Regions from separate parts of the Pseudoalteromonas sp. CO348 genome, predicted to be linked through region 1. Evidence: predicted binding sites of a transcription regulator. Region 1 holds the regulator's gene; the other holds the start of a gene.
What was found. The regulator NrdR, encoded in region 1, represses ribonucleotide reductase genes. The targets are predictions, from matches to a motif close to AAACACNANATNTNGTGTTT.
Positions count from the first base shown of each region.

Region 2: the regulator NrdR is predicted to act here: its motif matches at 3,839-3,858, upstream of nrdA (class 1a ribonucleoside-diphosphate reductase subunit alpha).

Region 1 is NZ_SGPI01000010.1:130,054-136,659, reverse strand. It holds gene ribBA (bifunctional 3,4-dihydroxy-2-butanone-4-phosphate synthase/GTP cyclohydrolase II) at 1-400, opposite strand, end outside; gene EXT48_RS03265 (riboflavin synthase) at 429-1,085, opposite strand; gene ribD (bifunctional diaminohydroxyphosphoribosylaminopyrimidine deaminase/5-amino-6-(5-phosphoribosylamino)uracil reductase RibD) at 1,087-2,199, opposite strand; gene nrdR (transcriptional regulator NrdR) at 2,196-2,645, opposite strand; gene glyA (serine hydroxymethyltransferase) at 2,731-3,987, opposite strand; gene thrC (threonine synthase) at 4,245-5,528, opposite strand; gene thrB (homoserine kinase) at 5,528-6,466, opposite strand; gene thrA (bifunctional aspartate kinase/homoserine dehydrogenase I) at 6,472-6,606, opposite strand, start outside.
Region 2 is NZ_SGPI01000016.1:128,932-135,537, forward strand. It holds gene yfaE (class I ribonucleotide reductase maintenance protein YfaE) at 30-302, opposite strand; gene nrdB (class Ia ribonucleoside-diphosphate reductase subunit beta) at 302-1,432, opposite strand; gene nrdA (class 1a ribonucleoside-diphosphate reductase subunit alpha) at 1,486-3,771, opposite strand; gene EXT48_RS07130 (HAD family hydrolase) at 4,127-4,774, opposite strand; gene ubiG (bifunctional 2-polyprenyl-6-hydroxyphenol methylase/3-demethylubiquinol 3-O-methyltransferase UbiG) at 4,771-5,481, opposite strand; gene gyrA (DNA gyrase subunit A) at 5,747-6,606, shown strand, end outside.

The DNA.
Region 1 (6,606 bases):
GTTGCGCCATGATTGGGAAGATATGACCAGGTTGTACAATATCTTCAGGCACCGCACCTTTGGCAACTGCAGCTTGCACTGTACGAGCACGATCTGCCGCTGAAATCCCCGTCGTTACGCCTTTTGCAGCTTCAATAGACAAAGTAAAGTTGGTAGAGAACTGAGCGCCATTGGTTTTCACCATTAGTGGCAAGTTCAGCTGCTCACAGCGCTCCTGTGTCATGGTCAAACAGATTAACCCGCGACCATATGTTGCCATGAAATTAATTGCATCTGGTGTAATGTGCTCTGCTGCAATGATCAGATCACCTTCATTTTCTCGGTCTTCATCGTCCATCAAAATAACCATTTTACCGGCTTTAATGTCCGCGATGATTTCCTCAGCACTATTTAAACTCATAGTTTTCCCATTTTTACTTTGTCTGTGGCTACTTTATAAAGCCAGCTTTCGCCAATAGACTGGTTGTGAGAGTGGACTCGCTGGCAGCGCTTGGCTCACCCTGAATTAGTCTTTCGAGGTAGCGGGCGATTTGGTCAACCTCTAGGTTTAGTTTTGACCCGACTTGAAAACCTGCAATCGTCGTTTCTTGCGCCGTGTGTGGCACTATGGTCAGTTTAAAGCGATTTTGTTCCACGGCATTGACCGTCAAACTGATACCATCAATGGCAACCGAACCTTTATACGGAATATACTTCATTAGCGATGACGGCGCGGCTAACCAATAGTCAGTCGCTCTGGCATTAGCGGTTATCTCAACCACTTCAGCAATACCATCCACATGGCCTGACACCAAATGACCGCCTAGACGTGAAATCGGCTGCAGTGCCTTTTCAAGATTTACCTTTTGGCCTTGTTGGTACTCGGCAAAACGCGTCAAACTTAAGGTTTCGTTAGAAACATCGGCTTTGAAGCCATCATGAAACTTCTCAGTTACGGTCAGGCAAACCCCGTTAGTGGCAATACTATCACCCAAGTTTACATCGCTCATATCAAGAGATGTCGTGGTCACACGAACAATTAAATCGCCGCCCTTGAGCTGCAATTGAGTTAATGTTCCTGTTGCTTCGATAATACCTGTAAACATTTTACTTCTCTTTAGTCGCGATAAGTTTGAGATCAGGCCCCACTTGGCAAACGTCGCCAAACACTAACTCTGGTATTTGCGACATGGCACTCAGTGGCGTGGTGTTAAACAGCCCTTTTCCAGCGCCAATTATTTTCGGTGCCAAATAGACGATATATTCATCGATTAGCCCTTGTTCATGCATTACCCCCGCAAGGGTGGCACCGGCTTCTAACCAAACATAATTACAGTGCTTTTCAGCCAGCTTGTTGAGCACGGCTTTTAGGTCGAGCTTACCGTTGATTTCAGGCACGACAATTTGCTCTACGAAATGAGGCCATTGCGCTGAATTATCAATAGTACGGCGAAAAATAATCACCGGAGATGTAATTTTAAATAGCGCAAGATCTGGTGTCAGACGATTTTGTGAGTCAATAATCGCACGTATCGGCTGGCGTAGCTCAGATTGAGGATAATCGGTGTCTTGCAAAAACTCCTCACGAACATTGAGTCTGGCGTTGTCTACCATAACCGTATCCGCTCCGGTCAAGACCACACAGCTCTGCGCGCGGTGGCTCTGTACGTCTAAGCGCGCTTCCGCTGAGGTAATCCACTTGCTCTGGCCATTGTTTAGTGCGGTTTTACCATCAAGAGAAGCGGCAAGCTTACAAGTCACGAATGGCAATCCATGCTCCATTCGCTTCAAGAATCCGGTATTCAGTGCCCTTGCTTGTGGCTCTAACAAACCAAAAGCCGTTGCAATTCCCGCGGCCTCTAACATTGCCAATCCACGCCCTGCAACTTGTGGGTTGGGATCAACCATGGCTGCAACCACTCTGCTGACGCCTGCGTCAATCAGACCTTTAGCACACGGCGGCGTTCTGCCATAGTGACTACACGGCTCAAGCGTTACATAGGCAGTTGCACCAGCGGCTTTAGCTCCAGCTTGCTTAAGCGCATGCACTTCAGCATGGCCTTCACCTGCTTTTAAGTGCGCGCCTTCGCCGACGATTTCACCGTCTTTTACGATCACACAGCCGACGTTTGGATTAGGTGTTGTGGTGTATTTACCGCGCTTTGCAAGCGTGATGGCGCGGCTCATGTAATCATGGTCTTGCGCTGTGAACTGGCTCAATCCCCCAACCTCGCAATTTCTTCACCAAACTCACGAATATCTTCAAAAGAGCGATATACTGAAGCAAATCGCACATAAGCCACTTTATCGAGCTTTTTGAGGGCTTCCATAATACATTCGCCAATCATGTCGCTTGGTACTTCGCGTTCACCCGTACCACGAATTTGAGATTTAATCTGGTGTACTACTTCTTCTATTTGTTCTGTGCTGACTGGGCGCTTTTCCAGCGCTCGGTGCATGCCATTGAGTAGCTTATCTTCATTGAAAGGCTCTCTGGTACCATCTTGCTTTATCACGCGCGGCATTAAGAGCTCTGCGCCCTCGAAGGTAGTAAAGCGTTCGTGGCATAAAATACACTCACGACGGCGACGGACTTGGTGGCCGGAAGCAACCAAACGTGAATCTATCACTTTGGTATCTTTGGCTGTACAGAATGGACAATGCATAGACGCTCTCGTTGACTCAAAAACAAAAAAGGCCGCTTGAATGCGGCCTTAATCATAACAAAAAACTGCTTTTTTGTGAGCGAAATTATGCGTAAACAGGTAATTTAGCGCAAATTGCTTTTACTTTTTCTTTCACTTGTGCCTGTACAGACTCATCATTGATGTTGTCTAGTACGTCACAGATCCAGCCAGCAAGCTCTTTCGACTCAGCTTCTTTGAAGCCACGACGAGTGATTGCAGGAGAACCTATACGCAGACCAGAAGTAACGAACGGTGAACGTGGATCGTTTGGTACGGAGTTTTTGTTTACTGTGATATTTGCACGGCCAAGCGCTGCATCTGCATCTTTACCTGTGATGTCTTTATCAATCAGGTCAAGTAGGAACAGGTGGTTTTCAGTTTTGCCAGAAACCACTTTATAACCACGCTCCTGAAGTACCGCAACCATAGCTTGTGCATTTTTAACCACTTGCTCTTGGTATGACTTGAACTCTGGCTGTAGTGCTTCTTTGAACGCAACCGCCTTCGCAGCGATAACGTGACATAGAGGACCACCTTGGCCACCAGGGAATACGGCAGAGTTTAGCTTTTTGTAGATTTCTTCATCATCACAAGCAGAGATGATAAGACCACCACGAGGACCCGCTAGCGTTTTGTGCGTTGTTGTTGTTACAACGTGTGCATGAGGCACTGGGCTTGGATAAATACCAGCGGCAACTAGACCTGCAACGTGCGCCATATCAACAAGTAGGTAAGCGCCTACTTTATCAGCGATTTCGCGGAACTTCGCCCAGTCAACGATCCCTGAGTACGCAGAGAAACCACCGATGATCATTTTTGGCTTGTGTTCAAGTGCTAACGCTTCAACTTGCGCGTAATCGATTTCGCCAGTTTCTTCGTTTAGACCGTACTGGATAGCATTGTACGTTTTACCAGAGAAGTTTACGTGTGAACCGTGCGTTAAGTGACCACCGTGGGCAAGGCTCATACCTAGCACGGTATCATGTGGCTGAAGTAGCGCTTGGAATACCGCCGCGTTTGCTTGTGAGCCAGCGTGAGGCTGAACGTTAGCGTAAGTCGAACCAAATAGCGCATTGGCACGGTCAATCGCGAGCTGCTCAACCACGTCAACGTGCTCACAACCGCCGTAGTAACGCTTACCTGGGTAACCTTCAGCATACTTGTTTGTTAGCTGAGAACCCTGCGCTTCAAGTACACGTGGGCTACAGTAGTTCTCAGAAGCGATAAGCTCGATGTGCTCTTCTTGACGTGAAGTTTCTGCTTCAATCGCTGCAAATAGTTCTGGGTCAAAATCTGCAATATTCATGTTACGTTCTAACATGGTTTCTCCTAGGTAAACGTAAGGGTATTTTTAAAGACAATCTAGCATCACAAGATAACCAGTTTGCCTATGAAATCAGCATGGGCATATTTAAGCAGGGATTGAATTTATTTCACACCCCTATCGCGATGATATTTTTTTATTTAAACATTAATATTTTAAATAAGACAACCCAAGTTGCATTTGAAAAGCTAATATAGTCTTGAAATTGACCTTATCTGAGTGGACGTTCTACCCACTCAGACAGGTTCTCTGATTTAGTTGAGTTTTGCTAACATTGCCGCCTTCAAAGCATCATAATCTGCACTAAGCGGCTCTGCCAAACATGGTTTTTGCAATGCATCGTTCAATGGTTTAGGCATATCAAGCTGCTGATTTAAAACACCTTCTACAGATTCTTTAAATTTCGCAGGATGCGCAGTGGCAAGGAAAATTCCGGTTTCATCCGCTTGAGAGTCCAGCGCTAATCCCTCGTAGGCTATCGCAGTGTGCGGCTCAGCCAAGTAACCTTTGTCATGTAATTCTTGCATTACCGCCTGAGTCCGCGCTTCTGACACCGAACGTGAATAAAAGTCATGTTTGTTAAAATCCCCTCTTTCTAACATGATTTCAACACGAGGCCAGTTATTAGGTTTACTCACGTCCATCGCATTAGAGAGTGACTCTAAAGTGTCGTTTGGTTGCCACTCACCCGAGGCAATGTAACGGGGCACAGTATCATTTTGGTTTGTCGTGGCACTTAACTTGGCAATAGGTAATCCAACCGCCGCTGCAATCATTGCTGCACAGACATTACCGAAGTTACCACTTGGCACTGAAACATGCACTTTATCACGCTGCGATTTAGGTAATTGCGCTAGCGCTTCAAAGTAATAACATACTTGCGCCACTAAACGACTGATGTTGATGGAGTTTGCCGAATTAAGACCAAGCTTTTGCTTTACTTCGTCATCAAGGAATGCTGACTTTACCATCGCTTGGCAGTCATCAAAGCTGCCATCTACAGCATAACAATGAATGTTTTTCCCAAGTGTTGTAAACAGCTTTTGTTGGGCAAGCGAAATTTTGCCATGAGGATAAAGGATCACCACATCGACATTTTCTTTTTCGTAAAATGCATGGGCAACGGCGGCGCCAGTGTCACCACTTGTTGCGGTGAGGATAGTCACGCGCTCACCTTGATTAAACATGCTAATGCATTCCGCCATAAAGCGGCCGCCAAAGTCCTTAAACGCCAGTGTTGGTCCATGAAAAAGCTCTAAACAATGCTGATTTTTAGTAACTTCGACTAACTTAGCTGGGAAATTAAAGGCGCGTTTTACCATCGCATTGAGCGTATCTTGTGGTAGTTCATCACCAATAAGGTGATGTAATACCTTGGCACTACGCTCTGCAAAAGGTAATTCAAGTAGTGCATCAACATCCGCAATACGCTCAAATGTAGGAGGAAAAAAGACCCCTTGGTTACGACCTAAACCGATTTTTACCGCTTCAACAAATGAAACAACCTGATGTTCGTCTTTTAAATTCACTAATTTCATTACTTTTGATCCCTTAATTCTCTTGTGCCTTGCGCATCTAATCGGCAAATATGGCTAAAACCCGCTTCATTAATGTAATTTTGTTGCAACCACTGCTGCACTGCATTTGCCTGTTGCTCAGACTTACAAATAGCAAATAGTGTGGGCCCTGCCCCTGAAATACTCACCAGCTCAGCACCTAAAGCTGGTAGCGCGTCTTTTGCCTCACAAAAGCCAGCAATGAGTGGCGCTCTCGCTTCCTCGGCAATACTGTCTTTCATCATCGACAGTGCTTTGTCAAATTGACCTGACTGCATCAATAAACAAAAGCCAGACAGTCGCTGGGCAAATTCCACCGTATGATGCAAAGAAAATTGCTGCGGTAGTGCTTGTCTTGCTTTCGCTGTATTCAATGCAAAGCCAGGATATGCAATAACATAAAACCAGCTTTCATCATGCGCAACGCTGATTGCTTTACTTGGAATGCAGTCCGCAGTAAGTTGTAGTCCACCAAGGTAGCATGGCGTGATGTTGTCGTAGTGACGACCGCCACTGACTTTTGCTTCAAAGTCGGCCATCAATTCAATGAGCGCCTCTTGGTTTAATTGCGTATTGGCAAAATCATTGAGTGCAGCGAAAGCGGCAACCACAGAGCATGCGCTAGAGCCTAGACCTGAACCAACAGGAAGGCCCTTATACAAGGTCATGGCAACCGCAGGCATGCTGGGAGCTACATACTGTTTGAAGTGCTGTAAACACTGGAACGCCAAATTGTCTTTAGGATCGGCGGAGAGCTTTTCGGCATATGGACCAATACAATTGAACGTATCACGCTCTGCGGCTTCAACGCTGACCTGATCACCCAGTAAACTGCCATCAATAGGCTGGAGTGCGGCGCCAAGGGCGTCAAAGCCAACACAAAAATTGCCCATTGACGCTGGTGCATAAAACGTTTTCATAACTCCTACCTCGACAGCGTTTTTAGGATATCAGCAAATACGCCAGCAGAGGTCACTTCTGCGCCCGCGCCATAACCTCTGATCACAAAAGGCTTTGGTTGATAATATTGGCTTAAAATAGCCAGTGCGTTTTCACCATC
Region 2 (6,606 bases), on a different contig from region 1:
CAAGTTGTTATCTCTTGGGTTTTGGTTATTTACGGCAACTCTATTTTAATATGGCTTGTGGGTCTGCTACAGCATAATAAAATTTCCCCATCTCTCACAAAAGCAAGTGGCTCGTTTGTGTACTGTGTTTGTCCTTCAATGAGCTTGGCGCGGCAGGCGCCGCAAAAACCCTCGCGACATTGATAGGGGACTTCAATATTCGCGGCTTCAAGGGTCTCAAGTATCGAAGACGAAGAAGCCACATATTTCAGTGGCTCCTCAATATTCTCAACCTGAATTAGGAAGGATGGCTTTTCAACCATTACAAGTCGAAATCGCCAAAGTCAGAGGCATCAACTTCAGAGTCGATTTGTCCAACAAGGTATGAGCTGATCTCAGCTTCCTGTGGTGCAACCTGAACATTGTCAGAAACAAGCCAAGCATTGATCCACGGAATAGGATTCGATTTGGTCTCAAATTGCGTTGGTAAACCAACTGCTGCCATACGAATATTTGTGATGTACTCAACGTATTGACACAAAATATCTTTGTTCAGGCCAATCATTGAGCCGTCTTTAAATAGATACTCAGCCCATTCTTTTTCTTGCTCAGCTGCTTCAACAAACATCTTAATCGCTTCGTCACGGCATTGTGCTGCCACGATAGACATTTCAGGGTCATCTTTGCCTTCTTGCATGATATTCAGCATATGCTGTGTGCCAGACAAATGAAGCGCTTCATCACGAGCAATTAGCTTGATGATCTTAGCATTACCTTCCATAAGCTCTCGCTCAGCAAAAGCAAATGAGCAGGCAAAACTCACGTAGAAGCGGATCGCTTCTAAGATGTTTACCGACATGATGCAAAGATACAGAAGTTTTTTCAGTTCAAACAAGTTAATGACGACCGTTGTGCCGTTAATTTCATGTTTACCTTCACCGTACTGATTATAAAGGCTTACCTTTTCAATCAGTTCGTCGTAATACTTGGTCACTGCATCCGCACGTTCAACAATTTTGTCATTGCCCACGATGTCGTCAAAGATCACTTCCGGATTCTGCGTCACATTACGAATAATGTGAGTGTAAGAGCGACTGTGGATCGTTTCACTAAACGCCCAAGTTTCGATCCAAGTTTCAAGTTCAGGGATGGAGACGATCGGCAAAAGTGCAACGTTCGGAGAGCGACCTTGAACACTGTCTAGCAATGTTTGATATTTTAGATTGCTCAAAAAGATATGTCTTTCGTGCTCAGGAAGTGCCTGAAAGTCCAATCTATCCTTACTTACGTCTACTTCTTCTGGACGCCAGAAAAACGATAATTGCTTTTCAATTAGCTTTTCGAAAATAGGGAACTTCTGTTGGTCGTAGCGAGATACATTAACAGTTTGTCCGAAAAACATCGGTTCTTTTAATTGGTCGTTATGATTTCTGCTAAACGTAGAATATGCCATAAATGTGTTACTCAATACCTAAAAAAGCGGGTGAAGACCACCCGCATAAAAAGTTATATCTTACAAGCGCCGCCTTCACAGCCATCGTCTTCTGCTTCTGGTTTCAGCTCATCTTGAGCATCCGAAGCACCGTCGCGGGTATTATGATAGTAAAGTGTCTTAACACCAAGTTTGTATGCGGTGAGTAAGTCTTTCAGCAATAGCTTCATAGGAACTTTACCCGCTTCAAACTTACTTGGATCATAATTGGTATTTGCAGAGATAGTTTGATCGATGAACTTCTGCATAATACCAACTAGCGCAAGGTAACCATCGTTAGATGGAATATCCCAAAGTAGCTCATAGTTGTCTTTGAGGCGGTCGTACTCAGGTACAACTTGCTTCAAGATACCATCTTTACTTGCTTTAACACTGATATGACCACGAGGTGGTTCAATACCGTTTGTTGCATTTGAGATTTGCGAAGATGTTTCTGACGGCATCAAGGCTGACAACGTTGAGTTACGCATACCGTGTTCTTGGATACTTGCTCTTAATGCATCCCAGTCAAGGCGTAATGGCTCTTCACAGACTTTATCAAGGTCACGCTTATAGGTATCTATTGGCATGATACCTTGTGAGTAGGTCGTCTCGTTAAACTTAGGGCAAGCGCCGCGCTCTTTTGCCAGTTCATTCGAGGCTTTCATCAAATAGTATTGGATCGCTTCAAATGTTCTGTGTGTTAGGCCGTTAGCGCTACCGTCTGAGTACTTAACACCATTCTTTGCAAGATAATAGGCAAAGTTAATCACACCGATACCCAGGGTACGGCGTCCCATCGTTGCATTGTACGCAGCAGGAACAGGGTAGTCTTGATAGTCTAATAGGTTATCAAGTGCGCGAACCGCAAGCTCTGCTAACTCTTCTAGCTCATCTAGAGACTTGATGGCACCTAAGTTAAATGCTGAAAGCGTACAAAGTGCAATTTCACCTTCAGGGTCATTTACATGGCTTAACGGCTTCGTTGGTAGTGCAATTTCAAGGCATAGGTTTGACTGGCGGATCGGTGCAACCTTAGAGTCAAACGGACTGTGTGTATTACAGTGGTCAACGTTTTGTAGATAAATACGACCGGTGCTCGCACGTTCTTGCGCAAACATTGAGAATAATTCAATCGCTTTAATGCGTTTCTTACGAATAGCCTCATCTTGCTCGTACTTAACATACAGTTCTTCGAATTTATCTTGATCTTCAAAGAATGCGTCGTAAAGACCTGGCACATCTGATGGACTAAATAGCGTGATATAGTCGTCTTTAATTAGGCGGCTATACATGGTTTTGTTGAACTGCACGCCATAATCTAAATGACGCACGCGGTTCTCTTCAACACCTCGGTTATTTTTTAGTACTAATAGGTTTTCAACTTCAAGATGCCAAAGCGGGTAGAATAGGGTCGCTGCGCCACCACGCACACCGCCTTGAGAACAGCTTTTAACAGCCGTTTGGAAGTGCTTATAAAATGGAATACATCCTGTGTGGTACGCTTCACCATTTCTGATTGGGCTACCTAGTGCACGAATACGACCTGCGTTAATACCAATACCAGCGCGCTGACTGACGTATTTTACAATCGCAGAAGAAGTTGCGTTGATTGAATCTAGGCTATCAGCACATTCAATCAGTACGCATGAACTAAACTGACGTGTCGGCGTACGAACACCCGCCATAATTGGCGTTGGTAATGAAATTTTGAATGTTGAAACCGCATCGTAGAATCGCTTAATGTAATCTAGACGCGTTTCTTTCGGGTAGTTTGCAAACAGGCTAGCAGCTACAAGAACATATAAGAACTGCGCACTTTCATAGATTTCACCCGTTACGCGGTTTTGTACAAGGTACTTACCTTCCAACTGCTTAACAGCTGCATAGCTGAAGTTCATATCTCGGCTATGGTCGATGTAGCTGTTTAGCTCATCAAACTCTGCTTTTGTGTAGTCAGTAAGAAGGTGCTGATCGTAGCGCTTGTCTTCAACCAGCTTTACCACGTGGTCGTGTAAGTGCGGCGGCTCAAAACAGCCATAGGCTTTCTTACGCAAGTGGAAAATAGCCAAACGAGCGGCTAGATACTGATAATCTGGAGACTCTTTTGAGATCAGATCGGCTGCAGCTTTAATAATCGTTTCGTGGATATCACCAGTACGAATACCGTCATAAAACTGGATGTGTGACTTTAATTCAACCTGAGAAACTGAGACGTTATCTAGGCCTTCTGCCGCCCATGTAATGACACGATGGATCTTATCTAGATCTAACGGTTCTTTGCGACCGTTTCTTTTGCATACAGATAGCTGTTGGTTCATGTTATGTGCCTGTATTCCTTAGGAACGCGCTTTAGATATCGCACGAATATAAAATTGTTTAGCAAACCACCACTATATATGGTGCCCTAGTGGCTAGGGATCACAAGATAGTGGGGTTGATGTGAATTTGCAAGAGAACAACTTGGGCAGAATTGTGGATAAGTTTGGGATAATTTATTTATGTAAGTATCCACTAACCTATGACAATCCACTTATCTGCCCACAAAGAAAAATCAACAAAAAGATGATGCTTTTCAGCAAAAATAAAAAAAAATTCTAACTGATTTTTTTCTACACAAATTCGTATCTATTATAGCAAAAACACAATATATGGTGTTTTATTTTTTTATCGACACTAAATATGCGATAACGTGTCTAATGGGTTAGTAAGATAGAGATCCGCCTGCCAATACTTAGCTTCAGCTTCAGATGGAATGAATCCCCACATTGCTGCTGCACTAATCATTTTTGCGGATTTTGCAGCAATAATGTCTCGCTCAGCATCGCCAACATAAATACATTGCGCTGGTGACACCCCCAATTTTGACGCCACTAACAGTAAAGGCTCGGGATGAGGTTTGGCCACCGCCAGCGTATCTCCGCATACTACTGTCTCGATCTTTGCAAGTTCAGGGATCTGTTTTAGTAGCGGAAGTGTTAAAAACTCAGGTTTGTTGGTCATGATCCCAACCTGAATCTCTTTTTCTAAAAGTGCCGCTAATAACTCACCAATTTGCGCAAAACATTGGGAATGTACTGATAGATTTGCCAGATAGTAGTCGAGTACCCCCTGACGTAATATCTGAGTATCAAAGTGCTTTAATGACTCACCAAACCCTACCTGTAACATCGCTGCTACGCCGTTTGAAATCGCACTGCTATATACCTGTTTGCCGACAGAAGGCATTTTATTAACAGTTAAAACGTGGTTTAGTGCAGCGCCCAAATCATCACTGGTATCCAGCAAGGTGCCGTCTAAATCAAATAGTACCGCTTGGATCATGCCAGCTTCTCAAAGTGTAGAATGTAGTTAACTGAAACGTCTTTCGTTAAGGTAAATGTTTTGCCGATAGGGTTGTAGTTAATCCCTGTCGCCGCTCTGACTTTGAGGTCGTACTTTTCAGCCCAGTCAATTAAGGTCGAAGGGCGAATAAACTTATCGTGCTCATGCGTGCCTTCAGGAACCATTTTAAGCAGTTTTTCAGCAGCGACGATAGCCAGTAAATACGCTTTTGTAGTTTTGTTTAAGGTAGAAAAAAATACATGACCGCCGGGCTTAACTAGCTGCGCGACTGAACGAATAATGGATTCTGGGTCTGGTACGTGTTCTAACATTTCCATGCAAGTTACTACATCGAATTCACTTTGGTGCATAGCTGCGAATTCTTCCGCTGGCACTTTTTGATAGTCTACGTTAACGCCGACCTCTAATGCGTGGAGCTTTGCGACGTTAAGCGGCTCTTGCCCCATATCGATACCGGTTGCATTTGCACCCAGCTTAGCCATGCTTTCTGTTAAAATCCCGCCACCACAACCGACATCCAATACTGTTTTTGCAAATAGGCCTTCACACTTATCGTTAATAAAGTCCAATCTCAACGGGTTAATGTCGTGTAATGGTTTAAACTCTCCCTCTCGGTCCCACCAGCGCTCTGCTATTTCTTCAAATTTAGCGATTTCATTAGGGTCTACATTTTGATGTTCGGTCATAAAAAACTTCCTCGTCGAATTGAGCGCATTATAAAGGGGATTAGATAAAAATAGCACCTGTAAAACGGTAAAAAGTGTGTTAGCATGCTTGACGAATTTTATAATAAACAAAGCCCCCGCTGATACTCTGAGGCAATTCGGCTATTTTTTGAAGCGCGTTTAATTGGCGCTTCAGCAGAAAGAGCAATTTGATATTCAGATAGCATCTCAACACAAGTTGTAGTGTGACACAAAAGGGGTGGACACTGAAGGAAAGTGGAGTCAAATGTCTGATCTCGCCAATGAAATCCTGCCAGTCAATATCGAAGATGAATTAAAAAATTCATACCTAGATTATGCAATGAGTGTAATCGTAGGTCGTGCATTACCTGACGTACGTGACGGCCTAAAGCCTGTTCACCGTCGTGTATTGTTCGCGATGAATGAACTTAAAAATGACTGGAACAAACCTTATAAAAAGTCAGCTCGTGTAGTTGGTGACGTAATCGGTAAATATCACCCGCATGGTGATAGCGCGGTTTACGATACTATTGTACGTATGGCTCAGCCTTTCTCTCTACGCTATATGCTCGTAGATGGACAAGGTAACTTTGGTTCTGTCGATGGTGACTCTGCAGCTGCGATGCGTTATACCGAAGTACGTATGGCGAAAGTCGCTCACGAGTTACTTGCTGACCTTGAAAAAGAAACCGTTGATTATGTACCAAACTACGATGGTACAGAGCAAATTCCAGATGTGTTACCAACTAAAGTGCCTAACTTATTGGTGAATGGTTCATCTGGTATCGCGGTTGGTATGGCGACCAATATTCCACCTCACAACTTAACTGAGGTGATCAATGGTTGTTTGGCTGTGATCCAGAATCCAGACATCACCATTGAAGAGTTAATCGACTATATTCCGGGTCCTGATTTCCCGACTGCTGCCATCATTAGCGGTAAAAACGGCATCGAACAAGCCTATAAAACAGGTCGTGGTAAGATCTATATTCGCGCGAAAGCTGAAATCGAAGTCGATGAGAAAACAAACAAAGAAACCATCATCGTTCATGAAATTCCTTACCAAGTTAACAAAGCAAGACTAATTGAAAAGATTGCAGAGCTTGTTAAAGACAAAAAGGTTGA